DNA from 3 places in the Brevibacillus sp. MS2.2 genome. Region 1 is predicted to be linked to each of the others. Evidence: riboswitches for the same ligand, from Rfam matches in the RefSeq annotation. Region 1 holds a riboswitch; each other region holds the start of a gene.
What was found. A riboswitch is a leader RNA that binds a small molecule or an ion and turns the genes downstream of it on or off. The one in region 1 is predicted to bind S-adenosylmethionine.
Positions count from the first base shown of each region.

Region 2: another riboswitch for S-adenosylmethionine. It lies ahead of mtnK (S-methyl-5-thioribose kinase); the one in region 1 lies ahead of HP568_RS12735 (homocysteine synthase).
Region 3: another riboswitch for S-adenosylmethionine. It lies ahead of HP568_RS01435 (MetQ/NlpA family ABC transporter substrate-binding protein); the one in region 1 lies ahead of HP568_RS12735 (homocysteine synthase).

Region 1 covers NZ_JABSUZ010000011.1:93,470-103,773, forward strand. Annotated here, with positions in the region: gene HP568_RS12705 (ArsR/SmtB family transcription factor) at 1-98, opposite strand, end outside; gene HP568_RS12710 (DUF4129 domain-containing protein) at 251-1,564, opposite strand; gene HP568_RS12715 (DUF58 domain-containing protein) at 1,576-2,766, opposite strand; gene HP568_RS12720 (AAA family ATPase) at 2,771-3,709, opposite strand; gene HP568_RS12725 (MFS transporter) at 3,758-4,984, opposite strand; gene HP568_RS12730 (ArsR/SmtB family transcription factor) at 4,981-6,030, opposite strand; gene HP568_RS12735 (homocysteine synthase) at 6,184-7,488, opposite strand; SAM riboswitch class I at 7,579-7,685, opposite strand; gene HP568_RS12740 (rhodanese-like domain-containing protein) at 7,997-8,308, shown strand; gene HP568_RS12745 (SCO family protein) at 8,390-9,016, shown strand; gene HP568_RS12750 (YqzG/YhdC family protein) at 9,013-9,387, opposite strand; gene HP568_RS12755 (hypothetical protein) at 9,455-10,225, shown strand.
Region 2 covers NZ_JABSUZ010000010.1:47,914-58,217, reverse strand. Annotated here, with positions in the region: gene HP568_RS11620 (sigma-70 family RNA polymerase sigma factor) at 1-373, shown strand, start outside; gene HP568_RS11615 (anti-sigma factor) at 373-1,554, shown strand; SAM riboswitch class I at 1,651-1,796, shown strand; gene mtnK (S-methyl-5-thioribose kinase) at 1,932-3,161, shown strand; gene mtnA (S-methyl-5-thioribose-1-phosphate isomerase) at 3,158-4,198, shown strand; gene HP568_RS11600 (GNAT family N-acetyltransferase) at 4,297-4,872, shown strand; gene HP568_RS11595 (ABC transporter ATP-binding protein) at 5,008-6,750, shown strand; gene HP568_RS11590 (ABC transporter ATP-binding protein) at 6,770-8,854, shown strand; gene HP568_RS11585 (MFS transporter) at 8,883-10,067, shown strand; gene HP568_RS11580 (hypothetical protein) at 10,197-10,304, opposite strand, start outside.
Region 3 covers NZ_JABSUZ010000001.1:328,498-338,801, reverse strand. Annotated here, with positions in the region: gene HP568_RS01470 (siderophore ABC transporter substrate-binding protein) at 1-945, shown strand, start outside; gene HP568_RS01465 (DJ-1/PfpI family protein) at 1,030-1,686, opposite strand; gene HP568_RS01460 (ABC transporter ATP-binding protein) at 1,891-2,754, opposite strand; gene HP568_RS01455 (YxcD family protein) at 2,931-3,224, opposite strand; gene HP568_RS01450 (hypothetical protein) at 3,212-3,646, opposite strand; gene HP568_RS01445 (methionine ABC transporter permease) at 3,796-4,458, opposite strand; gene HP568_RS01440 (methionine ABC transporter ATP-binding protein) at 4,458-5,495, opposite strand; gene HP568_RS01435 (MetQ/NlpA family ABC transporter substrate-binding protein) at 5,538-6,368, opposite strand; SAM riboswitch class I at 6,470-6,572, opposite strand; gene HP568_RS01430 (Na-translocating system protein MpsC family protein) at 6,793-7,149, shown strand; gene HP568_RS01425 (ABC transporter substrate-binding protein) at 7,347-8,420, shown strand; gene HP568_RS01420 (nucleoside hydrolase) at 8,495-9,424, shown strand; gene HP568_RS01415 (ABC transporter permease) at 9,451-10,272, shown strand; gene HP568_RS01410 (ABC transporter permease) at 10,278-10,304, shown strand, end outside.

The DNA of each region.
Region 1 (10,304 bases):
TCCGGCTTGGCAAGTACATGGAGACTTAAGAAAAACTCATGGCCGGGTATGTATGCGACATGAAGATGCTTACGCAGCCAGTCAGGCAAATCTTGCACGGAGCATCCTCCTTTCTTGTTTAATTAACCATTTGGTGAATTCAATTTGAGAGTGGGCAAAATTGAAGAAATTATGCCGGAGGGGCAACTCGATGTCAAGAGAAAAAGAAAACAACCACGGCTAACGGGTAGCACGTGGTTGTGGAGCGGTATTACATCTCAGAGAAACGAGAGCCGATCGTCTGCACAGCTTGCTGCATCGCTGTCAAATCCGCTTCGGGAAGCGACTTTTCCTGATAGCGATATTGCTGATAGTAACGTGTGATGCGAGCGACTGCATCTAGCTGAGCTGCATCTAGCAAGGACTGTTCGCGCAGGCGATTGAAAAACTCTTGGGGTGTCTCATGCAGCTCGATTGGCATTCCTTGCTTCTCCATGAGGACGAGAAATTGATAGTAGGCGTACCTGGTTGGATCATCCTCTGGGCCAACGGGCTGTTTGAACCATTTAGCAGAGCCATCTTCTACGCTTTCTTCACTGGAAGAGGGAGGAACAGTGGTCAATACGGTATTTTGTGCAGCCGCCACTTCTTTTTCCAGCGTAATCGTCCCCTTGAAGCGCTTTTTCCATATGTATCGGCCGAGCAGGATCACACAGGCAAGGATGAAGGCAATAATTAAGTAGGGCTGTAGAACAGAAAAGAGTGATTCTCCGAGCTGTATCTGGACCACTGGATTATCTTCTCTTGGCCCCGCACTTTCCATGAGAACCTGTATGTTTGCCTGTTTTTGGTTTGCCCTCTCGTACAACCGTTCAAACAATTCCACAATGAAAATAAGCACAGGCTCAAAGAGCGTATACAGTCCAGCGCTGACAGGTCCTTTTATCCAACTCCATATCCAATAGATGAGACTAAGTACGATAGAACCGACAGCCAAATAACCCGCGATCAAAAGAAAACGAGTGCCCAGCACTTGACTGCCGAGTAGCAAGCTAATGCGGGCAGGCAGCCTCGTAGAAAGTGATCCTTCCCGCAGCACGAACGCCACAATCGCCACAAAAATATAGCTGAGAGTAATGAGGACGAGCATGGAAAAAGAAGATGCGAGCGAATAGGAACCCGGGTCAACGATGGAGGTGTAAAGCACTGTTAACACGAGCTGTATCAGACCCGCCATCAGCGCCAGAACAAATCTGCGTTGCAGACTGTCATGTCGATATCCTTCCGATGCAGCACTTTGTACTCTCCAGAAATAAACAGCAGCCAATATAAGCGCGATGAGCCAGGAATCGTAGAGATAGTAGCTGCCCATTCCTATGACAAACACAAGGGGGTACAGCAACAGATGGAGCATAAAGCGACCGCCGCCACTATGGTACAGCCAGCTCCCCGCCATGAGCAGGAGCGCTGCGACTAGGCAAAACGAGAGCAGTTGACCAAAGCCTGCTGTCATATACCCAAACAAGATCAGGAAAACGCCCGTCAGCATGGCCTCTAGCCAAAATGCGAGCGTCCAGCGCCCCATCAAGGAGAGTGTCATCCCATCATCACGCTCCTTTTTTTCAAGCTAGCATGCTCAAAACGCTGGATGGTGACAAGGTCAGAAGAAACATCCAGCACCGCAACCTGATGACCGCGTTGAACAAGGCGCTCCGCCGAGGCTTGTACAGATGGGTCCATTCGTGGTGTCACAATGAGAATGGCTTCCTTTCCAGGTGCCCCCTCTAATCGGCGAAGAACAGGCGCCAGTGGCGTTGTCACAAAATGATGGATTTGCGCCAGTTGAGTCATGACGTGCAGATGGTGCGCCTTGCCACTTCCTGTAGGCAAATGAAAATGTTCGCGTCCTCGTTGTTTCACAGTGAGGTACAGCTCGTATCCGACCGATTTTCTCCTGCACAGGCCAGCCAAAGCCGCAAGACACGAGATCGTCCGTTCATTGGAGGTGTCGTTATACTTTTGCATCATCGGTTCATAGGAGGGCAGGATATGCCCGACGATTCGCCAGTTCGGATGGGCTGTATACTCGAAAAGACGCGTCTCCAGTGAGCCTGTTTTGGCGGTCGCCTTCCAATGGATATGCTTGAAACGGTCGCCTGGCATGTACGACCGAACGCCACGCTGAAACGTGACATCGTCCTGCTGGCGCTGACGAGATAGCCGATTCCCGTCCGGTTCCGTTTCAGCGAGCACGACGGGAGAAAGAGCAAAAGGCAACGGATAGACCAGCAAGGAAAAGGAAATCGACAATGTCAAAGCGGTAGGCTCCTCGCCCAATAACGGCAATGTTTCGGATTGGACATCCGTCAGCCAGACTGTGCCTCGCTTGTTCGGGATGAAAATTAAGGAGCGTGTAGCACTTTGTCGCATCGGCAGATCAAACCGCAGGCGAACGCTGGTCCGATGATTGAGGATTCGCACTTCGTCTGCGCCTTCCACCGAGACATGCTCTGGCAGTGTGAAGCGAAGCCAGGTAACAGGCAAAGGCAGCCACGAACGATTGTGCAAGCGAACTGTAACGTGCACGGGTGTCCCTGACAGGACGCGCGTTTGATCACTGGACCATTCGAGTGACACCCATTTGGACATGGATTTGACCCACCAGTCTTGAGCAGCGGGTAGAAAAAAGAAAAAGCCCCCAAACAGAAAGAAAAACCAGTGACCGGAAAAAACCGCAAAGAGTAGCAAGACAAAACCGATTATGTGAAAGGTTTGCTTGGTGATCATAGCGCTACACGCTTTCTTCGACGGGAGCGGGGACGCTGGTCAAGATTTGCTCCACGACTTCCTGCTCTGTCACATGCAGCTCTGCTTCCATAGAGAGGCGGATGCGGTGAACTGCCAGACTTGGGAACACTACTTTCACATCATCCGGCAAGACATAAGTACGACCAGAAACGTACGCGTAAGCCTGGGCGGATCGCAACAGGGCGAGCATGGCGCGCGGACTGATGCCCACCTCAACCGAGCGATGCTGGCGAGTCGCTTCCGTCAGATCGATGACATAGTCTTCCACCGGTTGACTGACATGAACGGTCGTGACCTCGCGTTGCAGAGCCGCAATTTGCTCGACGGTGATGACCGGATCGACGGCCTCTAATGGGGAGCTGCTGCGGAATCTCCGCAAAATTTCTTTGGCATCCTCTCGCGTACCGTAGCCAAGAGACAGCTTGAAAAGAAAGCGGTCCAACTGTGCTTCTGGCAGCGGATAGGTTCCTTCCGATTCAATCGGATTTTGGGTGGCAATGACCAGCATGGTTGATGGGAGTGGCAAGGTGACGCCTTCGATGGTAACCTGGCGTTCCTCCATGCATTCCAGCAAACCGGATTGAGTCCTGGGAGTGGCCCGGTTTATTTCATCTGCGAGCAAGACATCCGCAAAAACAGGTCCCTTGCGTAGTTCGAATTCACTTGTTCGTTGATTGAATACGTGAAGACCGACGACATCAGATGGCAGTAGATCCGCAGTAAATTGCAGGCGGTTGTAAGAGCCGCCAATCGCTTGCGCCAATGTTTTGGCAAGCACGGTTTTTCCCATTCCGGGCAAATCCTCCAGCAATACGTGACCACGGGCGAGCAAGGCCGTTACCAATAGGCGGATCTGACTTTCTTTGCCCACGATGACGCTGCTGATAGCATGCTGAAGCTTATCCAATGTCGGATGAGTCATGAAAATTCTCCTTTTCCCATTCAAAATTTAGGAGTCTTACGGTTTTTATTATATATGGAATATCCTGTTAGTTACAAATTTTCGAAATAATATTCCCGCCAGCGCGGAGAGCACGATGAGGGCACCGACAGAGATGTAAAGGGGGCGAATCCCTACCTGATCGCTCAACTGTCCGCCAAGCCAAATACCGACGGGCATCGTTGCACGCACAATGAGCAGTCGGACAGACAATACACGCCCCATTAGCTCGGAAGGAACGTGAAGCTGATACAGGCTTGTGCTATGTACCTGGAAAAAAGGGGCAAACAGACCAGCCAGTAGTTCGATGGTGATTGCAAGCCAGAGGTCATGGGTAAAGCCTAGTGCAACAAAGCTTAAGCCACCTAATACCAGCGATCCCAACATAATCAGGGGCTGTCCAAGGCTGCTATGTAAGCGTGGCACGAGCAAGGAGCCGAAGAAATAGCCCAACGGATAACCAGCCAAAAACAAGCCTACATGAAACGAGGTGCCTTGCAGCTCGCCGGATACAAAAGGCAGGTTTAGTACGAGTGTGACTCCGACAGCAAATTGGACGAGAGCCGAGTACAGGCCAAGCCAGAGCAAAAGGGGCTTCTGCCAAAAAATCGCAAGACCAGCCTTAAACATAACGAACCACGATTGCTTCTTGTTGGCGGTATCGGCTGGGGCAATTGGACAAAGAACCAGAAAGAAACCGCTGAGTGCATAGCTGATCGCGACCAATGCGAGTACGGACTCACCGCCGATATTCGCCACGAGAATCCCAGCCAAAGGAGGACCTGTAATCAAGGCAACTCGCAGGACACTATCCAAATAGGCATTGGCTTGGAGGAGCTGCTCTCTTTTGACCAGAGCAGGGAGGAGCGACTGGCTGGCTGGCACATACAGCGGTTGAACGAGACCGTTGATCAAGGCAGTGAAATACAGTGGCCAGAGCGATTCTGTCCCGGAAGTAATGACCGCAAAGGACAAACAAAACGCAGCAGCTCGCATCCATTGAGAAAAAATCATGACACGCTTCTTGTCGAATCGGTCGATGTACGGTCCGGCTACCAACTGAATAGCGAGCGACGGCAAGAAATACAGCAGCCACATCTGTCCGACCGCACCTTGTGAGCCTGTTGCCTGATAGATTAACCAGCTATTGGCGAGGGTACCGAGTGAGGCGCCGAGTTCTGAAATGAGCTGACCGAAAAGAATCCAACGATAAGAACGCTGCTGCCAGACAGAGGCTTGGACCGCGGTTTGGCTCATGGGGTGCTCCTGTCTAGGAATTCATCCCACATCAGGGGGAGCTTGTCCAGGGTATGACGGCGGAGTCTGTAACGGGAGCCTGCTGTTTCAACGAGATGAGCAGACCGCAGCATGGACAGGTGATGGTGCACTGTCGATTTTGCCATGGAGAGTTGATCTGTTATCTCTTGCAGGCTCAGGTCCTTTTCCGCCAGCATTTTGACCATGCGCAGTCTGTGCTCATCTCCGAGTGCTTTTAAGGCTTGCACCAGTGAAGGGGGTGGCTGATTAGGGTCTACAGCATCGTGCAAATTTTCGTCGGCAACAGGGTAATAAAAAATTTTCGTCCCGACAGCATCGGCCTGTACGGTCCACGGGCGATAAATCGCTTGTGGAATCAGCAATACGCGTGTCACCGCAGGTTCTGGGAGGTAGCTCGATCCCGTCGCATACTCCACCAAGGCTTCCGGATTGAGCTTTCCTAGCTTGCTTTGCTTTTGCGACCAATCCCGTTCTAGCATACGAACGATCTCTTCCTCACGTGGCTTGATATGCGTGGTATACCAGCCTTCCATCAATCGGAGAATATGACTCCGAAGCTCTTCTGCATCAACGGAAGTAATATGTCCGATATACGATTCAAAAAAGAGATGCGCGCGGCACGCTTCCTGCAAAGCGGCGCATTCATCCGTGCTTCCTTGTGCAGCCTTCCGCCGTGCTTCCTGCATATTTTCACCTAGATAAGGGAGGGCCTCGTATCGGAGCTGTTCTGTTGAGAGCTCTCTGACGTACGAGAGAAATGAATCCAGATCAGCGAAAGGACAAAGATCGAGCAGTTGCAAAAGCGTCTTCCACGTGTTGTGTTCCCTCGCATAGTCAACCTCTTGCTGTACAGAGGGTGATAGCTCGTCCAACAGTTGACGCCAGTAGGCAGGAGGGTGTTCCATCGTGTGATGCAATTGATCGTAGGTAGCGGCAGCGATTCCCAAGGCAGCTTCGAATAAAGGAGAATACGAGATCTCAACCCGATAGGTCGTTCGTTCACTGCCAATGTTCAAAATTTTCATGTGATCATCCTTCCAAAATTTGTACATAATTATGTATTTTATAAATAACGAATTTGAAATTCAATATTTTTCGAATGAAAATAGAAAAAGAAAAGAAGAATCACAAATCTCTATCCAAAGAGATCATGGTTCTTCCTTCTTCTAAAAGTATGGTTAACCTACCGTAGATAATTGAAACGCACGCTGCAGTGCTTGCTCCAGATCAGAGAGGATATCGTCGATCGATTCTGTGCCGACTGAGAGGCGAATAAGTCCCGGAGTCACTCCGGCTGCTGCTTGCTCTTCTTCCGTCATCTGCTGATGCGTTGTGCTAGCTGGATGAATGATGAGTGACTTGGAGTCCCCGACATTTGCGAGATGGGAGAACAGCTTCACTGATTCGATCAATGTTTTTCCTGCCTCAACGCCACCACGAATTCCAAAGGTCAGGATCGCGCCAGCACCTTTTGGCAAATATTTTTGTGCCAATTCATGCTGGGAGTCAGACTCCAGCCCCGGATAACTCACCCACTCTACGGCAGAGTGATTGGCGAGGAATTGGGCTACTGCCAGGGCGTTCTGGCTATGTCGCTCGATGCGCAGATGCAGGGTTTCTAATCCTTGCAGGAACAAGAAGGAATTGATCGGGGCGACTGCCGCTCCGATATCGCGCTGGAGCTGGACGCGCGCCTTGATAATATAGGCGAGTGGACCGACTGCCTCTGTATAGACAACTCCATGGTAGCTTGGGTCAGGTGTAGTCAGACCTGGGAATTTTCCGTTGTTCCAGTCGAATTTTCCAGAGTCTATGATGATACCGCCAATTGCTGTTCCGTGTCCGCCGATGAATTTGGTGGTGGAGTGCACGACAATATCGGCCCCGTGCTCAAAAGGACGGCATAAAATTGGAGTCGCGAAGGTGTTGTCCACGATCAAAGGTACGCCATTTTCGTGGGCAATATGGGCGATGGCCTCGATATCAGCGACATCAATGCGCGGATTGCCAATCGTCTCGCAAAACACGGCTTTTGTCTTTTCATTGATATAGGTACGGAAATTTTCCGGATTGGATTGATCAGCAAAATGAACCTTGATACCGAGGCGGGGAAGAGTGTGGGCGAACAGATTGTAGGTACCGCCGTAGAGGCTGCTGGAAGCGACGATCTCGTCTCCTGCATGCGCAATATTTAAGATGGCGAATGTAATAGCAGCCTGCCCGGATGCAGTCGCGAGTGCACCAACTCCGCCTTCGAGCAGGGCAACACGCTTTTCAAACACATCCTGGGTCGGATTCATGATACGTGTATAGATGTTCCCAAACTCTTTTAAGCCAAACAGATTGGCTGCATGCTCCGTATCACGGAAAACATAGGAGGTCGTCTGATAGATCGGAACAGCACGTGAGCCTGTTACAGGGTCAACCTCCTGCCCACCGTGGACCGCAAGTGTTTCTGGCTTCCATTGTTGTTGATCGGACATGTCCATCTCTCCTTTTACTATGGGAAATCGGCTAATAAAAAACGGAGCATTCTCCTGAGAAGAAGAAGGCTCCGATCATGCACGGGCTTGTGTTCATCTCTCAGAATCACTGGATTCTGCAGGAATTAGCACCATGCAGCTAGTCTGCTGGTTGCCGGGTTTCGTAGGGCCTGTCCCTCCACCGCTCTTGATGAGAAAAGTTGTTGTCGTAATTGTATGAAAATAAAACCTCGCTGTCAACGCATAATCGTAAGTTATCAGGGAGGTTTTTGTGTATATGTGTATGGAAGGCTTTCACTCATGCCATTAATTTGTAACGCTTTTGCCTCAAGCTGTTCACATCCCGTGATGCTACTGCCGCAGTGAAATAGGAGATAATGGTAGAAAATAGGGAGCATGGATGCATAGTGAAGCCAAGTGCTCTTCGCGTTAGAAAAGTAAAAAAGCGTGTGATATCATGGAGGTGGTTACAACTGATCTGATCGTACATATAGGAGGATAAATAGCGATGAGCCATGGAGTAAAGGAAATGACACCACAAGAGCTGTTGGAAAAGCTGGAAGCCAAAGAGGAACTGCAAGTCATTGATGTACGTGAAGTCGATGAGTGGAATGCAGGTCACATTAAAGAGGCAAAGCTGATCCCACTCGGCTTTTTGCCGCACCGTATCGATGAGCTGGATAAGAACATTCCGATTGTGATGGTTTGCCGTAGTGGTGCCAGAAGCCATAATGCTACAGCGTATTTGAGTGAACAAGGATATGACGTGGCGAATATGGTTGGCGGCATGCTCGCATGGCCAGGTGAAGTGGAACAGTAAGAAGAGATAGAAACAGTGTGAATGCCTCCCGTGTGTAAACAGGAGGCATCTCGCATGGGACAAGCAGGGAGGAAGCAACCCGTGAGTGAAGGAACACAATTGCAGCAGGAATCTGCGATAAAAAAACATTGGTTTCCTGTGTTAGCTGGTATTATCCTTTTGGCTATCGTCGGAGTATTTGGTTATAAGTACATGACAGAAGAGAAGATCGAAGTGTTGAAGCCCATCGCGGACTTCACCTTGGACAACAGTGACGGAACAACCTATACGTTTAATCAAAGTGCTGGCAAGGTACGGCTGGTGGAGTTTATGTTTACCAAGTGCCCGGATATTTGTCCGGCGACTACGTACAACATGGCCAAGCTGCAAGATCAGTTGAAGGAAAAGGGACTGTTCGGAGACAAAGTAGAATTTATCTCTATCTCCTTTGACCCTGATAATGATACGCCGGAAGTCTTGCAGGAGTATGCAGCCAAGTTCAAGGCAGATCAGAGTGGCTGGAAGTTCCTGCGCGGGGACGCTCAGGCTGTAGAAAAAGTGACGAAGGACTTTGGTCTGATGGTCATGAAGCAGCCAGATGGATCTTATGCTCATACGGCTCGCATGTTCCTTGTTGATGGAGATGGAAACATGCGCCGCGCGTACGGGATGGCAGCCGACATGGATATGGAAGTCATGATGAAAGAGATGGAACAGCTCGCTGACTAGTGAGTCTCCTCATAGGAGATGTTTACGACATCTTCTGTCTGATTCACGAATTCAATATGAATGAGTAACGCCCACCTGCGATTGCCTTCTTGAAGCAAGAGCTTAAACGTCTCTTCCGACGTGGTGGGCGTTTTTGGTTTTCGTCCGACATGCAGGTAGTCCACAATTTGAGCGTTTGGATATCGCTTCATCGTTTCCTGCATCGCGAGCCTGCCCCATTTTGCATAGGGAGGCTGGGCATAGGCAGGGAACGGCTGAAAGAGGAGCAGGAAAAGTAAGGTGGAGAGAAGGGGCATCATGTTCCGATGGCGAAATAAGCGACGAGCGGTTTGCACTTGCTGATCCCTCTCCTTTTTGAAATGGTTTTCCATGTATTTTGAAGACTTTTCGGAATATCATTCGTAGAAAATAATGACAATGAAGTGCGGGAGGTTTTCGATGCATTACTTGCTCATCCCCTTATTTGGCGTTCCTGTTTTGGTGGGGGTTCTTGCCGCCATTTTCCAAAAGCCTCCTTTTTGGAAAAAATGGGGACTCACGATTGCTTCAGCCGTATTGATTTACGGAGGCTGCTTCGCCGCGAATGTACATTGGCAAATGAAGTATGGTATTCCGGTGTTACCCACGGAGTCCGACTTGGAGTTATTTTTATACTTTTGTATCCTGTTGGTGTTTGTTTGTATCCTGATGTATATTGTCTTTTTGATCACGATGAGAAAACAGTTTTGGAAAATGAACCTCGTTTTTTTATGCACAGCCTTTGGTATGTTTAGCTTTTTTGCTGCTGCCTTTTTAGGGATGGGCCCCTTTTTGAAAAAAGCGGAGTACGTCACCGTCGTACAAAAAGCAAAAGACCGGTGGAAAGAGGCAAAGATGGACAACGAGAAGCCTATTGATCTCGCCCTCGTATACAGCAGACAAGACTGTACCAAAAATTGTGCCGGGTATCCGTATACAAGTCTGATCCTGGTACGGAATCAATCAGATCAGCCGTTGGAGATTGATTTGAAACTGCGAGTACAAAACAAAAGCGGCACCGTATTAAAAGAAGTCGAAGCCGTACCACTAAAACTCTCTTCAGGAGAAATTACGGAGGTATGGACGGGCGATTCTTATGCAAAGCACGACTTCTGGGCGAGAGCCAGTGTCGTTACCGATGAACGAGTTGCCGATTTGGAGTATCAGTATTCAATTATTGACCGAAGATGAATGTGTGGAATAGACAAGACTGGGTGAAACGAACGTCTTACGTTGTGATATAATAAGAATGGCATGCTTGGTTCGGATT
Region 2 (10,304 bases), on a different contig from region 1:
CTCTTCCTTGGATGACTACCGTGGGGAAAAAGTACGGCCCTGGCTGTTCAAGGTGGCCTATCACGCTTTCGTGGACGGTTATCGCAAGAAGACGAAACAACGATTTGCGTTTGTGGAAGCCTTGCCAGAGCGACGTGATCATTCGGTGGTTGATCCGGCAGAGCATGTCGTGAACAAGGAGCTGTGGGAAGTGGCCCATGACTATTTGGAGCAACTTCCGGAAAAGCAGAGACAGGTCATTTTGTTGTCTGCCATGCAGTTTTCCTACGCGGAAATGGCAGAGGTACTCGGAATCGAGCTGGCAGACGTCAAGCGTTCCTTGTTTCGGGGACGACAAAAGATGCGGCAGTTGTGGAGGGAGGAAAGCCGGTGATGAACAAGGATGAGAATCATCGCGAGCAAAGGTTGCTTGCTTATTTGCGTGGGGAAATGGCGGAAGAAGATTCGAAACAATTCGAGGAGGAAATAGCCGCTGACGAGGAATACGCACAGCGGTTGGAGAGGCTTTTGTTGGGGGAAGAAACGAGAGAGGACAACGTGAAAATAAAACAGCCTGAAACACTGTCCGCTGAAAAACAGCGTGCCATTGTTCGCCGGGGGAAATGGAAAAATCGGTTATACAACGCTGGATTCACAATAGGGCTTCCCTTTTTGGCAGGAGTTGTGTTGCTGATTCTGAATGGCTGGGTTGGGTCTCTGATGCATGAAGATCTGTTTCACGTTGCGAAGTCGATGGTCAATTTTACTCAACCAGGTGTGAGAGTGGGGAGTAGTGGTTCACAGGTCGGATTGCTGTACGGAAACATCAGCATGGAACTACGCGAGCGGGTTGGGGGAGAAGAAAAGAACGCGGGCCGATTTGAGAGTACGAATGTGCTATGGAACGTGAATGCCAAGCCGCAATGGACAGACGGGGTCAGAGAGCAAAAGCTGTTTTTCCGTTATCCGACAGAGGGGGAAACGGAGGATACCATGTCTCTCACTTCGGCTGCCTGGACGACGATGGAGAAGCTGCCCGAGGGTACCGTTTCGCAGCTTGCGATATCATTTGATCACTTTTTGACGTATGACGAGTACTATAAACTGGTTACCCGCCATGTTAACTCTTCAGGACAAGATACAGTTTGGTTTGCGGTAGATACAGGAGTAGAGCTCAAGCAAGCTGAAAGCGATGCCGGAGATGTGCTGTTTGGCTCCGGGGAAGTATGGGGATTTGCCCAGCGAGAAATGGATTACGGTGGTGCATATGAAAAAGGGGATGGGGACAAGGTAATCGCAAACTATCTGGAGGAGATGAGGTATTTGTCAGAGCAAGAAGACCTGGCTCGCGATATCGGAAAATCCTTACTCTTTGGCAGAGATCTACAGATAGCAGAGCGATATAACTACATGCAGCAAAACGGAGTTCGAATCTACGGAGCCGTCCTCACCGGACCTACGAAAGAACTACTGAAGCTCAAGTCCGAAAAGTCGATAACAGCAGCGTTTCTAGGCAAGGTAAACTGGTGGAATTGGGAGCGACCTGCGGCATCGGGAACACAATACAGCTACTGATAGCAAGGTGCGAATTTTTGCACAAAAGGGTGTTGACATCGTGGAAGCGTTGGTTGTATGATTCAAACTAAATCAAAAACCGAATACGTTTTGGATACCTTATCCAGAGAAGGTGGAGGGACTGGCCCGATGATACCCGGCAACCGACATGACGCCATTCAGACGCAAGGAAGCGACTGATTGACAGGCGACATGCACGGTGCTAATTCCTGCAGAAACAAAAGTGGTCTGGAAGATAAGGGGGACATCAACACGGTTCTTACACGTGACGACAGCGACCTCTTTTCTTCGGGAAAAGAGGTCTTTTTATTGCTCCAGGGACACAAACAAGACAAGTAGAGATAGAGGAAAAATACGTAGAGGGGAGTTTTGGAATCATGGCATATCGCGCATTGACTGAACAGGAAGCAGTGGAGTACGTAAAAGGAATACCGGGTCTTTTTAGCGAAGGAGCCGATCTGACCAGTCGCGAAATTGGGGATGGCAACCTTAATCTGGTTTTTGACATTCAGGAGCCGGCAACCGGTAAGAGCGTCATTGTCAAGCAAGCACTGCCTTTTGCCCGCGTCGTGGGAGAATCTTGGCCGCTTACGATTGATCGGGCTCGTATCGAGAGCGAGGCACTCCGCATTCAGCACAAATACGTTCCAGACTTGGTGCCGCAGGTGTATCATTTCGACGGGGAGCTTGCGTTGACTGTCATGGAAAACGTCGGGGACCACATCATCATGCGCAAAGGTCTGATCGAAGGAAAGCGGTACCCGCTATTTGCGAAGCAAATTGGTCGTTTTCTCGCGCAAACCTTGTTCTTTACATCCGATCTGGGCGCGCATCCGTACGATAAAAAAGCGCTAGTCGGAACATTCATAAATCCAGAATTATGCAAAATCACAGAAGACCTGGTTTTTACTGATCCGTATGAAAATGCGCCTACCAACGACTTCAATCCGTTGATTCGCCGGGAAGTCGAGGCGATCTGGAACAACAGGCCGCTGAAGCTGGAAATCGCCAAGCTGAAATACGATTTCCTTACGCGCGCAGAAGCGCTGCTGCATGGTGACTTGCATACCGGAAGTATTTTCATCACGGAAAACAGCCTGAAGGCAATCGATCCGGAGTTCGCTTACTACGGCCCAATCGGTTTTGACATTGGGGCGATTATAGCCAATCTGCTGCTCAACTACGCAGGACAGCACGGTCTGCAAAAAGATCAAGGAGAACGGGAAGCGTACCGCGAATACTTACTGGAAACGGTCGAGGATGTCTGGAATGAATTCGTTTCGCAATTCGTTCAGCTCTGGCACAAGCACGCCAAAGAACGCAGTGCCCATGTCGAGGGACTGTGGCAAAGCTACGTGAAGCGCTTGATTCAGGATACAGCAGGCTATGCCGGATGCAAAATCTTGCGCCGTGTCATCGGCTTGGCAGGTGTAGCGGATCTGAATGCCATTGAAGACGACCAGACTCGCGCAGAAGCAGAGCGTCTGGCTCTCTCGATTGGAGAAGCGCTGATTCTCGGTCGCGGCAGCATAGACGAATCGACAGATATCACGGACATCGTACGCACTGTGACCGAACGTTACTATCAGGAGGCAACGACAGTATGACAACCAGCACCCAATTGGCACCTGTTAAGTGGGAGAATGACGCATTGGTCTTGCTTGACCAGACACGTCTGCCAGTAGAAACGATCTATTTGAACTTGACTACCTCCGAGCAAGTATGGGGTTCCATCCGTCGTTTGGAAGTGCGTGGCGCACCAGCGATTGGCATGGCGGCGGCTTACGGACTCTACCTTGGGATTCGTGGCAGTGAAGCGAGTAACTACGACGAGTTTTGGCAGGAACTGAACCAGCAGGCAGACTACCTGGGCTCTTCCCGTCCGACAGCCGTGAATCTGTTCTGGGCATTGGATCGCATCAAAGCTCGTGTTGAAAAAGAAAGCGGAGCGTCGATTGCCGAGTTGAAGGCGGCAGTGCTTGATGAAGCACTGGCGATTCAAAAGGAAGACGCTGAAGTATGCCAGACCATCGGAGAACATCTGCTCACACTGTTGCATGACGGTATGGGAATTCTCACGCACTGTAATCCAGGGGCATTGGCTACAGCAGCGTACGGTACGGCTACCGCTCCCTTTTATTTGGCAAAGGAACGCGGCTGGAACCTGAAGGTGTACGCGGACGAAACCCGTCCTGTCCTGCAAGGCGCTCGTCTTACTGCATTTGAATTGCAGCAGGCAGGGATTGATGTGACGCTGATCTGCGACAACATGGCCGCGATGGTAATGTCCCAAGGGAAAGTAGAGGCTGTCATCGTGGGTACAGACCGCGTAGCAGCGAATGGCGATGTCGCCAACAAGATCGGTACGTATGGGGTAGCGGTATTGGCAAAAGCTCACGGCATTCCTTTTTACGTGGCAGCTCCCTTGTCCTCTGTTGATCTGGAGACACCGACAGGCGCAGATATTCCGATTGAAGAGCGTCCAGCCGAGGAAATTACCCATGGATTGGGCAAACAGGTGGCTCCAGACGATATCAAGGTGTACAATCCTGCGTTCGATGTAACGCCTGCGAAGTACATTACAGCAATCGTTACGGAGACAGGCATTTTCAAGCCAGAAGAGATCGGCAATAGCAAAAAATAAAAGAACTATTTTAAGCGTTCGCCCTGTTGTTACTGGCGGGCGCTTTTTGCTCATTTTGGTGTTTTCCAGTAAAATAGCCAAGAAAAGGGGAGATTCGTATGCAACCGATTCAACGGATAGCCATCAATGAAGATACGTACTTGAAACAATTAGAATTAGCTGATGCTGAGGAGTTATTTTTGCTTACGGATTCGAACCGGGAGAGTCTTATGGAATGGCTGCCGTGGCTGAATTATACGAAGAAGGTAGAGGATTCGCGCCAATTCATCCAAGCGACGATCAACCAGTACAACGATAATCGGGGCATCAACTACGGTATTTGGTACCAAGGACGTCTGGCTGGTACAGTCGGTGTACATACGGTGGATTGGATTAACAAAAAGACGTCCATTGGCTATTGGCTGGGTGCGCAATTTCAGGGCAAGGGCCTGATGACAGAAGCAGTGGCGACCTACTTGGACGTATTGATCTTCGGGTCGTGGGATTTGGAAAAAGTAACGATTCAGGCTGCTACGGAAAACTTCAAGAGCAGATCGATCCCCGAACGATTAGGGTTTCAACTGGAAGGGATACTACGCCGGAATGAATTCCTTTACGATCATTACGTGGATCATGCCACTTACAGCCTGCTAAAAGAAGAATGGCTCGACTGGAAAACCGATAAAAAATCTTAGATCGAACTGTATGCTTCGATTGACAATGAAAATTCTGTAAATTACGATGGTGAAGACAGATCAAGAGGGCTGCGTGTGATTCGCAAGCCCTTTTTTAGTCGTGCTGTTAGGTTTGAATAAATAGAGGTGATTTATATGCAGACACTTCGGCAATTATCTTGGTTTTTTCGTGCCTATTGGAAACGGTACGTCATTGGGATCTCTGTGCTGTTTATTATCGATGTGCTCATGCTTTGGCCGCCGAAATTAATTGGCGACACGGTGGATTCGATTCGCAACAGTTCCCTGACGGACGCTGACTTGACGCAAACAGTGGTCATCTTGCTCATTTTGGGTGTTAGCTTGTATGGATTGCGGTTTCTCTGGCGGTATTTGTTAAATGGAGGAGCTTTGATACTGGAGAGGACGTTGCGTGAGCGACTGTTTGCCCATTTGACGAGAATGACTCCGTCGTTTTTTCATCGCAAACGCAGTGGCGATCTGATGGCCGTCGCTACCAACGACATTCCTGCCATTGAACAAACGGCCAGTACAGGGGTGCTTACGCTTGTCGATGCGCTGTTCATGACCGTGTTAACGCTGGGCGTCATGGTGACCGCGATTGATTGGAAGCTGACGCTGGCGGCACTGATCCCGATGCCGTTTTTGGCTTGGTCAACGGCGTACTATGGAAGGTTGCTGCATGAGCGCTTTTACTTGGCGCAGGAAGCATTCGGAGAGATGAATGATCATGTCCAACAATCTGTGTCAGGCGTTCGGGTATTGAGAGCGTTTGTACAGGAAAAGGCCGATATCGAGGCGTATCGCCGGGTCAGTGAAAAAACGTTGGAGCGAAATGTGAGCGTTTCGCGGATCGACGCCCTGTTCGAGCCGACGATCGCGATTATTATTGGCTTCAGCTTTTTGATCGGGCTGGGCTATGGGACGTATTTGGTGTTCACCAGCGCCATCTCCTTAGGGGATTTGGTTGCGTTCAATTTATACTTGGGTCTTTTAATTTGGCCGATGTTCGCCTTTGGTTGGCTTGTCAATGTGTTGCAACGCGGTGGTGCTTCCCACAAGCGTTTCACAGAACTAATGGTGGAGCAGCCAGATGTGACGGAGGCAGCGAATCCGGTCACGAGCCAAATCGCCAATACTGTAGAAGCACGCCATTTTTCTTTTACGTATCCGGGCACTGACAAGCCGGCACTCACCGACATCTCGTTTCGTTTGGGTGAAGGAGAGACGCTTGGGATTGTCGGACGGACAGGAAGCGGCAAGTCGACGCTATGTCGTGCCTTATTGCATCAATATCAGATGAAGGAACAAGCTTTGTTTATCGGGGGCATCCCGATCGAAGGACTCGCATTCGATACGCTGCGGGAAAAAATCGGCTACGTGCCTCAGGAGCATCTGCTGTTCTCACGGACGATTGTCGAAAATGTTGCATTCGGGAAACCACAAGCGACGACCGAGGAAGTGATGCATGCGTTGGAGCTTGCGGAGATGAAGAGAGATCTGGAGCAATTCAGAGATGGATTGCAAACCATGGTTGGAGAGAAGGGGGTCACCCTCTCCGGGGGGCAAAAACAGCGCATTTCCATTGCACGCGCTCTTTTGATGGATGCGGGAATCCTGATTCTCGATGATTCATTATCGGCTGTGGACGCCCGGACTGAGGAGAGCATCCTTCGTCATCTGAGACAGGAACGCGCGGATAAAACGACGATTATTACCGCTCATCGTCTGTCTGCCGTCCAGCATGCCCAACTGATTCTCGTACTGGATGAGGGGCAGATCGTCGAACGGGGGACACATGACGAGCTGATGCAGCGCAACGGCTGGTATGCAGAGCAGTACCGTCGTCAGCAGATGGAACAGGATGTGGCTGGTTGAGAGAGGGGGAAGGCGTTTCATGAGCAAAGAAAATGTATGGGGGCGTTTGACCGAGTACGCCAGGCCATTTCAAAAGCAAATACTAGGCGCGTTGTTTCTGCTCTTGCTGGGAACGAGTGCAGAGTTGGCAGGTCCTTTTTTAGCCAAGGTCATGATTGATAATCACATCCTGGCGATCCAAAAGCCTTGGTATCAACTGGACGAAGTGCCACCACAAGCAGCGGGGCAAGTCGCCTCACTGAACGGTACGAACTATATTCGTGAAGATGTTGCAGCAAAGATGGGTCTTGCTTTGGACAGTATCAAGCAAAAGGAAGTAAGCGTGCTGACAGAAGGCACGACCTATTACTTGGTTTCTGGCAAAGTAAATCCAAACACGCAGAAGCAATTCACTCCGATTGCGCCAGAAAACGGCAGGGAGCGCTTCGAGGTAACAACGAAGGATCAATCAGGTCAAAAGATGACCTCTACAGGCATTCGGCTGACCGCAGAGGAAGTCAAAGCGATGTATCAGGGGGATGTCCTGCCCATTGTCTGGCTGTCCGTAGGTTATGGAGCACTGATCTTGCTCTCTGCTGGATTCAATTACGTCCAGATTTTGTGGCTGCAAAAGATCGCTCAGCGCATCATTCAGCAAATGCGGATGAAGCTGTTTATCCATTTGCAAAAGCTCCCGGTTGCCTTTTTTGACAAAACGCCAGTAGGTGCGCTCGTCTCCCGTGTGAGCAATGATACAGAAGCCATCCGTGAGCTGTATGTAAGTGTACTCGCCACATTTGTACAAAACGGTCTTTATTTGATTGGAATCTTGATCGCACTCTACATCTTGCAGCCTGAGCTCGCCCTCTTCTGCTTTTTGACTGTGCCAGTGCTCGTACTGCTAGTCTACGTGTATCAAAAGTACAGTTCTCGCTACTATGCGGTGATTCGCGCGAAGCTCGGTGATATGAACACAACGATCAATGAAATGATCCAGAACATGACGATCGTGCAGGCTTTTCGCCGGGAGAAGGGTGTACAAAAGGAGTTCGCTGATGTAAACGAAGACTACTTCAAGGTGCGGATGAAAGAGATCAATCTGGAATCCTTGCTTTTGCGCCCAGCGGTAGATTTGATCTGGAAAGTTTCCTTGACCCTGATCGTCTGGTATTACGGCTCAACCTCCTTCCACAGCGCGATTTCCTTTGGTGCGCTTTTTGCTTTTGTTGATTACATGGGACGTTTTTTCGAACCAATCAACATGATCATGAATCGGTTGTCACAAATGCAGCAGGCGACCATTTCGGCGGGGCGCGTCTTCGAAATTATGGATGAGACCAAGGAGAAGAAAGAAACGGGTGCACAAATCGAGCGCCCGCGTGGAGAGGTTGTTTTTGATAACGTATCTTTTGCTTATCAAGGTGACGATTACGTCTTGAAAAACGTCTCCTTTACGGCGCAGCCTGGTCAGACGATTGCGTTGGTAGGACACACCGGATCGGGAAAAAGCTCTTTGATGAATTTGCTGCTCGGGTTCTATCCGGTGACGAAAGGGAGCATTTTGATCGACGGCCAAGATATGAGAAAGATTGATACGCACTCATTGCGCAGTCATGTCGGACTCGTTTTGCAGGACCCGTTCTTGTTTACGGGAAGCATTGGATTCAATATTCGTATGTACAAGGATACGATTACGGATGAAGAAGTGAAGCGGGCTGCAAAAGCCGTACGTGCTGACGAATTCATTTCCAAGCTCCCGGGTGGTTATGACGAACCAGTCGTCGAGCGAGGCATGACGCTATCCGCAGGCCAACGCCAATTGATCTCTTTTGCTCGGGCACTGGCTGCTGATCCTGCGATGCTGATCTTGGATGAAGCAACGGCAAGCATTGACAGCGAAACAGAGCTAGCCATTCAGGAAGCGTTGCATGTACTATCAAAAGGTAGGACGACATTTATCATTGCACATCGATTGTCGACGATTCAGCATGCCGACCAGATTCTTGTTTTGTCCCGGGGAGAAATCATGGAGAGAGGTACACATGATGAACTCATGGCGCAAAATGGACTTTATCAAAAAATGTATCAGCTTCAACAGGGGAGTGCTTCCGTAGAGAGTGCTTAGTAGGGAGCTAGGAAGGAGAAACAACACCATGTCACAGTCACGTTACACCTTTTGGGTGTTGATTTTGGTTGTTGGTATTGCGGGGTTAAGCCAAGGCTTGACGATCCCGATGCTGACGGTATTATTGGAAAAACAAGGTGTATCATCCGTGATGAACGGACTCAACGCCGCTGCCTTGTATATTGGGATGGTCATGGTCAATCCATTTTTGGAAATCCCACTGCGGCGGATTGGATACCGATCCACGATATTATGGGGGTTGCTGTTGGTGACAATCGCAACAGCACTCATCCCGATGTTTAGCCATTTGGCGGTCTGGTTCGTACTACGCTTACTGATGGGTGTGGGCGATAGCGGTTTACATTACGCCAGCCAGATGTGGGTGACCAAGATTGCCGCTCCCGAGAATCGTGGACGCGATCTTTCCATTTACGGGCTGGCATATGGCGTGGGCTTTAGTATTGGTCCATTAGGCTTAAGCGTGCTGCATTTGGGGATTTGGGTACCTTTTGGCGGCTTGCTCGTTCTGTATCTGATTGCCTTTTTATTATTATCCCGAATCAAAAATGAGTTCCCTGCACAGATTGAACAAACGGAAAAGAAGCAAAACAAGTATGCATTTGTTTTGCGACTTGCCTGGCTGGCGCTGATTCCTTCGTTTTTGTACGGATTCATGGAGACGTCACTCAACGGTAGTTTTCCCGTTTATGCCTTGCGTACCGGCTTGTCCGTTGAATGGGTTTCCTTGATCCTTCCGTCGTTTGTTGTGGGAAGCATTATCTTGCAGATGCCGCTGGGGGCATTGAGTGACCGCATCGGACGCAAGCAGGTCATGCTCGTGTGTGCCCTTGTAGGGGGATTGGCCTTCTTCCTGTTCCCGTTTGCAGGTGAAAACGTATGGCTGATGATGCTGTTGTTGGCCATAGCAGGAGCAGCAGTCGGTTCCTTTTACTCGCTGGGCTTGGCTTTTTCGGCAGATATTTTACCAGCATCGATGGTTCCTACCGCAGGAATTATCGCGGGCGTCAATTTTGGTGTTGCCAGTATTTTGGCTCCGAATGTGAATGGTCTGTTGATGGACGTGTGGGAGCCGTGGACGATCTTTTGGCTGATGGGATCACTGCTCATTGTTTTTGCGGCAGCATGTCTGTTTTTCAAACAAAAAGCTACCCAAGAACAGACGTATTCGATGCCGTTGCAAAAACAGGGGTAAAAACAAGGATGGATAAGCTTCGCCAAGAATTTTGGCGGGGCTTTTATTTTTATTGCCCAAAAAAAGCATAAACGGGCATCAAGGAGGGAAGCGTATGAATAGTAAGTAGAACAGCATGATTGGAAGGGGTTACCCGATGCTGACACCATGCATTTTCAGAAGAGGCATTGCCTGGATCTTATTTTTCGTGCTCAGTCTGGTAATCATCCCGTTTTTCTCAGATGACGGCCAGGCTCC
Region 3 (10,304 bases), on a different contig from region 1:
GCTGTATTCACAGCTGCATGCGGCTCCAATAATGCTGCACCTTCAACTCCAGCGACAGATGCGACAAAAGCACCTGAAGCTGCACAAACATCCGAAGAAATTACAATCAAGCATAAATTGGGTGAAGCAAAACTGAAAAAGAATCCAAAAACCGTTGTTTCTTTTGACTACGGTGTCCTGGATTCCTTGGATAAATTGGGTATCGAAGTAGCAGGTGTTGCTCAGTCTTCCAACATTCCTCCGTACCTGGAAAAGTTCAAAGATGCAAAGTACACAAACGTTGGTGGTTTGAAAGAACCAGACTTTGAGAAAATCAACGCAATGAAGCCAGATGTGATCTTCATCTCCGGTCGTCAACAGCCTGCATATGAAGAGCTGAACAAAATCGCTCCAACCATCTTCATGGGTGTAGACAACGAGAATTACATGGAATCCTTCAAAGAGAACATGAAAACATTGGGTACCATCTTCGGGAAAGAAGCACAAGTAGACGAAGAGCTGGCAAAAATTGATGCGTCTATCAAGCAAGTGAATGAAAAAGCAACAGCTAGCGGTAAAAATGCATTGATCGTATTGGTGAACGAAGGTAAGCTGAGCGCGTATGGTCCTGGATCTCGTTTTGGCATTATTCACAAGGAGTTGGGTATCACTCCTGTAGATAAAGACATTAAAGTCGAAGGACATGGTCAAAGCGTATCCTCCGAATACATCGTTGAAAAAGATCCGGACTACCTGTTTGTTGTAGACCGCGGTGTTGTGAACAAGAACCAAGACGCTTCTGCTTCTGCAAAACAAACGATCGAAAACGACCTGATCAAAAACACCAAAGCATTTAAAAATGGCAACATCATTTATCTCGATGCGAACTACTGGTATCTCTCCGGTGGTGGATTGGTTTCCACTGGCAGCATGGCAGATGAAGTTCTGAAAGAAGTTAAGTGGTAAGAGGCTAGAAAAAGAAGTGGCGACAGCCGAGGGGATTAAGATATCCCTGGGCTGTCGCCTTTTCATTTTTTAGAACGTACTGATTTACACCCGGGGCTCCCGTTTTGCAAACTCCTGTAACATCCCTCTTATTTGTTCTACCAATAAAGCGGGTGCTTTCTTTGGTGAACCAGAGTCGAACGGTGGCTGGGGATCGTATTCCAAAATCAACTGAACTCCTTTACTCATATCTTCTCCCAATTCCCATGCAACTAATTGGAGGGCCATGTCGATACCAGAGGAAACACCGGCCGCTGTAACGATTTTGCCCTGACGAACGACTCTTTCCTCTGTTGGAGTGGTTCCGAGAGATTGGAGCAGCTCGAAGGACCCCCAATGAGTGGTGGCTACGGCACCATGTAACAAGCCTGCGGCACTCAAGATCAGAGAGCCATTGCAAACAGACGTAGTCCATTTCGTTGTTTCATGTATTTCGCGAATCCACTGTAGAGTTTCTTCGTCATTCATAGGGGTTTTATAATTGGGCGGACTGCAACCGGGAACAACAAGAATATCAGCGGAAGTAACCTCAGCAAAACTGTAATCGGCGTGTAAATAACCCATATGGGAGTCAAGCTTGATTAACCCTTTTTTCTTAGCGACAAACTTCACTTCACATTTCAGCGTAGCGGCGAATACATCGTATGGACCAATTGCATCTAATGCGGTGATGCCATCGAAAAGCAAGATTGCAACCTTCATGATGATCTCTCCTTTGAAATGGGATATTTTTCTTGCAAACAAACACTAGCATACATATACAGGGTATATGTATGTCGGAGTTGTGACTAACTGTAAGGTTTTCTAAGCCCGTGTAACAAAGAGAGATAGACAGTAGGGATAGCAAAAAGCCGGTTACACCGTAAAACGTGGTGAAAACCGGCTTTTTGTAGCGGAATCTAACAATTATCTGGCTCCAACCAGCTTGCGCTCTTCCGAGTAAACAGGTTGGGTCGCGTTTTCGTTTGGTTGCTTTTGATCCAAAGCATGAGACAGCTCATAAGGGAGGCAGAGCGGTACACCCGTGCGAGGATCAATCAGGATGTCTGCTTCGATGTTGAATACCTTGCGCAGCATCTCAGGTGTCATGACCTCAGCAGGGCTTCCCTCAGCGACAACGGTACCGCGAGAGATGGCTACCATGTGCTGTGCATAACGGGTTGCGTGGTTCAAATCGTGGACGACCATGACGATCGTACGATTCTCTTCGTCATTCAGCTTTTGCAGCAGCTTGAGAACCTCCAGTTGGTGAGCCATATCCAGGAAGGTTGTAGGCTCATCAAGGAACAGGATGTCTGTTCCTTGCGCCAGAGCCATCGCAATCCAGGCGCGCTGGCGCTGACCGCCGGATAGCTGGTCAACCGGACGATCATGGAAATCTGCCATGCCGGTCATGGAGATAGCCCAGTTTACGATCTCTTTGTCTTCCTTAGTCAAGGAGCCGAAGCCTTTTTGATGGGGGAAGCGGCCATAGGTAACGAGCTCAGACACGGTCAAGCCATCGGGTGCGGTTGGGTTTTGCGGCAAAATCGCCAGTTGCTTGGCGACTTCCTTGGTCGATTGCTGATGGATCGATTTACCGTCCAAAAATACTTGTCCGCCGGTTGGTTTCATAATCCGAGCGAGAGTTTTGAGGATCGTCGATTTACCAGAACCATTTGCACCGACCAGGGCAGTGATTTTTCCAGAAGGAATACTGATGTTCAAGTCTTTGACAATGGAAAGCTCACCGTATCCGATGTCCAGCTTTTGCGTGTATAGGCGCTCCACAATGGGCCAACTCCTTTTTAAACAAAGTATGTACCTGTATAAGAAATGTAGTAATGATAATCATTTTCACTAAGGTAAAGTATATAACGGAACGAGGTCAAATTCAATATGTAAAAAGCCAACCTGCTCACATGCGTGAACAAATTGGCCTTGGGTTAACAAATGATGATCCAGTTTTAGTAGGTGATATGAGCGATGATCCCTTGTTCGTCGTCCAATATCAGCTCGATACCGGCGGAATAAGGGTTGCGCTGCATCTGGGTCTCCAGGTAGTAGCGAATCGCTTCAATCATATTCATCTCGATGAAGACTTGTTGGCGATCCATCCAGTGTACTTCAGCAGAAAAGCCGTATTCTTCGTCCCACATCAGCTCGACGGAGATGTCTTGCGGCTTCAACTGCTTTTTGTAAGCTGCGTGAATACAGATCGCATTAATGATATCTTGTTCGGAAAATGTTATCTTTTCCATGCGTTCAGTTCCTGCTCTTTCTCACGCTTGGTTTTGAAGTAGACGATCACTTTGCGGATCAGGATAATCACAGCGAGGATCGCCATCAGGTTGATCATGAAGCCAAGGATGGAGCCCAGGATACCCATGTCAGCGAACAGGGTTCCGAACAGCAAACCAGCCAGACCACCAATCATGAGACCTTTCATGAATCCGCCGCTTTTGCTTGCTGTAGCAGCAGGAGTTGTGGTTGTACCTTTATTTGTTGAAGCATTTACATTCGAATCGGCTTTGTTAGGCGTTTGCGTGTTCGTAGGAGCCGTATTAGAGTTGAAGGATTTTTTCCCGGACTTATAGCCTTTCGCGTCGGCGTGATCAATGAATCCTCCGGCTGGAGCGAGTACGAGCATTACGGCAACCAACATCATGATGAGTTTTTTCATGTTATTTGAGTAGCCCCTCTCATTTAAATGACTTGTATATATAAGTCTACATGAATATTGAGCGAAATTCCAACGAACTTTCAGTGACGATCGGTCTAAATACCTACAAAAAAGCCCCTGACAAGCGATCTCGTCAGGGGTTCTTCGATTTACGCGCTCTTTTTCAGTTTTCGGGCTGCCCAGTTGCCTAATGATTGAATGAGCTGGACCAGGACTACGAGGATAACGACAGTAATGATCATGACTTCGATGTCCCATTGCTGGTAGCCGTAGCGCAAGGCGAGATCGCCCAGTCCGCCGGCACCGACTGCTCCGGCCATTGCAGTAGCACCAATCAAACCGATGGTCGCGATCGTCAGGCAGAGGACGATGCCAGGCCTTGCTTCACGTAGCATGATGCGAAAAATAATCTGCGTCCGGGATGCACCCATTGCCTGATACGCTTCGATAACGCCACGATCTACGTCATGCAGGGCCGTTTCCATCAGGCGTGAGATGTAAGGCGCAGTATAGACAATGAGCGGCACAATTGCTCCTTCAATCCCAATCGAAGTGCCCACAATCAACTCCGTAAATGGAATGATCGCAACCATCAGGATAATAAAAGGCAGCGAACGCACAATGTTGATGATCGTATTCAGGGTGTGATAGATGATTTTGTTCGGGAAAAGGTGGTTCGCCTGTGTGATGACCAACAAAATCCCGAGCGGAATCCCGATCAGTGTCGCAATGAACAACGAAAACCCAACCATGATGACAGTTTCTTGCAGCGATTGCCCGAATACCGGAATCATTTCAATCAAACGCTCCATTAGCTCCGCACCTCCTCTGGTGACACAATATCTACGCGGTAGACGGATTCGCGCAAGAAGCGAATGCCATCCTGAATGGCCTGGTCTTCACCAGAAATGTGCAAAAGCAAAATGCCGAGCGCCGTACCTTTTATGGTTGTAATCGAGCCGTACAATAAATTGGTGCTAATCGGAAAACGTGCAGACAGTGTTCCCAGAACAGGATCGAGAGCAGCATCCCCGCGAAAGGCAACGCGAACAATTTTGGAAACGGGTCCGGTTTCTTTTATCTTGGACAAAATCTCCTGTGGTACCTGATCGTCAAAAACCGTTTTGATAAAATTACGGGTCGTTTGCTCTTGCGGATTGCTGAAAACATCCAAAACAGAGCCTTGCTCGATGACGACGCCATTTTCCATGATGGCTACCTGATCGCAGATTTTTTTGATGACCTGCATTTCATGGGTAATGAGCACGATGGTCAGGTTAAACTTTCGATTGATGTCGAGCAACAGCTCCAGAATCGATTCAGTTGTCTGCGGGTCGAGAGCGGAAGTTGCTTCGTCACAGAGCAGGATTTCCGGATCAGTCGCAAGCGCACGAGCGATCCCCACCCGTTGCTTTTGTCCACCGGATAGCTGAGAAGGATAAGCATGTGCTTTATCAGACAAGCCAACCAAGCCGAGAAGGTCTTCTACCTTGCGCTTAATGACATCTTTGGGGACGCGATTCATCCGCAAGATTTCCGCCACATTGTCAAAGACATTATAGGAAGAGAGCAGGTTGAAGTGCTGAAAAATAATCCCGATCTTTTTGCGAGCTTGTCGCAGCTCTTTTTCCTTGAGGGTCAGCATGTTCTGGCCATTGACGATCACAGAACCGCTAGTCGGCTTCTCCAACAGGTTGATGGTACGGAGCAGGGTACTTTTTCCCGCTCCGCTAAAACCGATAACCCCGTAAATCTGCCCTTTTTCCACCTGCAAGGATACGCCCTTCAATGCTTCTACCTGCTTGTTTCCTACTTGATACGACTTATGAATATCGGTTAGCTGTATCATAACGAGTTCTCCTTGTTGTTCTTGATGTTCCTGGCGTCGATCTTACCAGGACGGCAGTACAGCTCCTTCAAAACGTTCGTCGATGAATTTTTTCACTTCTTCCGAACGGTAGATGTCCACCAGCTTTTTGACAGCGGGGTTGTCCTTATTGGTTTCATTGACTGCCAAGATGTTCACGTATGGAGAGTCAGCAGTCTCAGCGAAGATCGCATCTTTTTTCGGGGTGTACCCAGCTTCCATCGCGAAGTTCGTATTAATCGAAGCGACCTCCACATTTTTCAGCGAGCGTGCCAGGAAAGCAGCCTCCAGCTCTTTGAATTGCAAATTTTTTGGATTTTCTACGATATCCAGTGGTGTTGCGTTGTCGCCCACGCCATCCTTTAGCTTAATCAAGCCAGCAGCCTGATAGAGCAAGAGGGCGCGTGCTCGGTTGGTCGGATCGTTTTGGATGCCGACAACACCGCCAGCCGGGATGTCCTCGACTTTTTTATGCTTGGTGGAGTACAGGCCCATCGGGTACGTCACGGTTTTTCCGACCTCGACGATCTTTGTTTTGTGATCTTGATTAAACTTCGCCAAGAACGGAATGGTTTGGAAGCTGTTAACATCGAGATTTCCTTTATCGAGAGCTTGATTCGGCTGTACGTAATCGTTGAAAACGACGACTTCGACATCGAGTCCTTTGCCTTTGGCGACTTCCTTTACTTTGTTGAGAATCTCTTCGTGCGGGCCGCCAGTGACGCCCACTTTGAGTGAGGTTTGTTCAGCAGCAGTGCCGCCGTTAGCAGGCGTAGCTTCCTGTTTACCGCCGCAAGCCGTTACGAGCGATGCAGCGAGCAGTAGTGTAGTGAGCAGTAGACCAGTCTTTTTCATGAAAATACCCCTTTTCTCTGGATGTAAGATGTAATAAAAAAAGCCTCTTCCGACAGAAGAGGCTGGGACTGCGCGTATGTAAATACACGGCAACAATACCTCTCTTATCTGTCGGAATAAATTCCGCTGGATTTGGCACCGTATCGTTTGCGATAGGTTGCCGAGGTGTCATAGGGCCAGTCCCTCAACCTCTCTTCATAAGAGAATGTGCTATGAAATTATCATTCCAAACATTGTTGTTAATTCTTATTTGGATAGTTGGATTATAACGACTGATTTTTTACGTGTCAACTGTTTTTGCAAACGAATGACTTGGTGGAAAAATGTGAAATTGATCTAAATACGAATATTCTATTGAAGAATCCGAAAATCATTTGTATAATGAGAGCGAATGAACCCGATACCAGCTATCGCAGGTGATGACATGACTCTAGTGGACTCCAATGAAACCAGAAAAAAGCTGTCTGCCATCTATAATGAGATAGCAAAAGAGTTGTTCGGATTTGGAACGACTTTGCTCCGAGTCACGATTGAAAATCAGATGATTACGTTCCAAGCCAAGCATCGCCGCTCTCCGCGCTCACAAGCATTGGAAGGAGAAGCGCCGGCTCTCAAGCTCGAAGTCGATTTTCGGATGTCTCTTCTTTATAAGAAGAAACTGCGAGAACGACTGGAGGAAGAGATGGGATTGCCGTTGGAAGCCGTGCTGCGGGACTATGATGCGCCTACGCAGTGGGCGATCACGAATGTTATTTTAGCTGAATCAGAACTGAATACCTGACGCAATCGTTCGGATTTTCTCTTTTGATCTATCTTAAGGGGAGACCGTAGACTTTGCGTAAAAACGGGTGTCACTTCTCTTTGTTTACGAAGAAAAGTGCTCTTGTTTAGAATGATACGTTCTAATCAAGGGTACTTTTCTTTTTATTGTATCACCATATTTTGTCATCAAATGAACCCAACTGGAGGAGAATTACGATGAAAAAATTACTTGCTGGAATCCTGTCTTTTTCAATGATGTCACTGGCTCTTGCTGGCTGTGGCAGCAATGATCAACCACAAGCGGGAGGGGCTGGAGGCGAAGCCAAGGGTGAGCCACAAAAGCTGGTCATCTCCACATGGGGCTTCTCCGAAGACTTTTTCCGCAAAGAAGTATATGAGCCATTTGAAAAAGAACATAACGTGAAAATCGTGCTGGAAATCGGGAACAATGCAGAGCGCCTGAACAAAATTCGCCAAGGAAGCTCCGATGTAGACTTGATCTACCTCTCTGACTACTATGCACAGCAAGGGATTGAGAGTGGCGCATTTGAAAAAATCGACCGCAGCCGCATCCCGAACCTGGATCAAATCTACGACATTGCCAAAGCACCACTGGGCGAGGAGTACGGTCCAGCTTACACGATTGGTCAATTCGGAATTGCCTACAATCCAAAGCTCGTGAAAACCGAGATCAAGGATTGGAAAGACCTGTGGAATCCAGAGCTGGCGGGCAAGCTGACACTGCCAAGCATTACGTCCACAACTGGCCCGATGGTTCTCGACAGTGCTTCCCAGACAGCGGGCAACAAGGAATTTAACGAAGATCAAGCCTTCGCGAAAATGAAAGAAGTCAACCAAAGTGTAGTGAAGTTCTACGATAAGACCTCTGAATACGTGAATATGTTTGGACAAGAAGAAATCGGCGTAGGACCGATCATGGAAATGTACTTCAAAGACATCAAGGCCGCTGTTCCAGAAGCTGTTTTCGTACAACCTGCAAGCGGTGGATATGCGGTCATGAATACGGTTAACATCGTAAAAGGCTCGAAAAACAAAGCACTGGCTGAAGACTTCATCAACTACCAACTGAGCAAGGAAGTTCAGGAAAAAACAGCAAAAGCAAAAATCGATTCCCCTGTAAACAAAACGGTTCAACTGACAGAAGAAGAGGCAAAAGGCGTAACGTACGGGGAAGAAACCGTAAGCAAGCTGAAAATGCTGGACATGAAATTCGTTAACGAGCACTCCAAAGCATGGATTGACCGTTGGAACCGTGAAATCACGCAATAACGAACGTTAGAAAAACAAGGGCGAGGGTATAGACAATTTCGGATATACCCTCGTTTTCGTGAGGAGGACCACTCGTGCAAAAGATCATTCTTGACGTAGATACGGGCATTGATGATGCGCTTGGCATTATTCTCGCTGTGAAGAGCGGGCAATTCGATTTGGTGGGCATCACTACGGTGAATGGCAACGTGTCGTTGCGAAAAGCTACAGAAAACACGTGCAAAATTCTCGATTTCTTGCAAGTCGGCGAGCAAATCCCTGTTGTCTGTGGAGCATCTGAACCGCTGTTGCGGCCGTTGTTTTTCGAGCATGCCGTACATGGTGAGGATGGCTTGGGAGGTGCTCTGCCCGGCGTTCCGATGTACAAGAAGCCGACTGCTGGCTTTGCTCCTGATTTCATCGTGGAAAACGTACTCGCGCATTCCGGCGAGATTACGCTCATCATGACGGGGCCGTTGACCAATTTGGCGCTGGCGGTGAAAAAATGCCCGGAGCTCGTCCAACACGTCAAGGAAGTCATTTTCATGGGTGGAGTGGTCCGCGAGCATGGCAATGTGACGCCAGTTGCGGAGTATAACATGTACGTCGATCCAGAGGCGGCCAAGGTTGTGTTTCATGCCGGATTCCCGCAATTGACGCTTGTTGGACTGGATGTGACGCGAAGAGTGCTCCTGAACGAGGAGCATATTCGCGAGCTAGGAGATACACCGATGGGCGAGTACGTAAGACAGAGTACGTCTGATTACCTTCATCGCTATTTTCAGCGAAATGGCATTTATGCGTGCGCCATGCATGATCCATTGGCTGTCGCAGTCGCACTCGATCCGAAGCTGGTGAAGACGCAGAAGCTGTATGTAGATATCGAAACGAGAAGTGAGTTGTGTGATGGGCAAACGGTTTGCGACTTTCAAAACCGCCTGAAAAAAGAACCGAACATAAACGTCTGTCTGGACGTAGATGCAGATGCGTTCTTTGCGCGTTTTCTCGGCGCATTGAAAGCCTGACGATACCGTGAACAGGAGTTAATCAGATGAGAAAAACGGGTCTTTATTTATTGCTGTTGCCGGGTGTGCTGTTTTTGACGCTGTTCATGGTCATTCCAATTGTGATGACGATCGCATCCACCTTTTATCAAGAGGGTAGCTTTACGATCCAAGGCTATCTCCAATTTCTGACCGACGCGTACTTCCTGAAAATTATGCTGACGACGCTGCAAGTCAGTCTGGTCACGACGATTGCGTGTGTCCTGATTGGTTTTCCTGCTGCGTACTACATTTCCAAGCTGGGCCCACGTAAAAAGGGTATCTTGCTGGCATTGGCGATTTTTCCTTTGCTGACCAGTTCTGTCGTGCGGTCGTTCTCTTGGATGATTATTCTCGGAAAAAAGGGCTTATTGAACAGCTCGCTGCTTGCAATCGGGCTCATTGATAAGCCGTTGGAAATATTGTATACGCCGACTGCGATGATGATTGGTTTGATTCATCTGTTCCTGCCGCTGATCATTATTACGCTGGTAGGGGTGATGGAAAACATCGACCCAGATTTGCTGAAGGCGGCGGAAAGCTTGGGTGCTTCCAAGTTGACAGCCTTCTGGAAGGTCATTGTGCCACTTAGTGTACCGGGACTTATCATTGGTAGCATTCTGGTGTTTGTCGGAAGCTTGACCGCCTACACCACGCCTGCCCTGCTAGGTGGAAAACAGCGGGTCATCTCTACGTTCCTGTATCAAAATGCGATTACGCTCAATGATTGGCATTTGGCATCTGTCATTGCCACGATCATGATTGTCATTACATTTGTCGTCATCTATTTCATGAACAAGCTGGCGACCAAATTAAATCCGAAGGGGTAGAAGCTATGCAGGAGAAAAATCGCGGGTTGGCC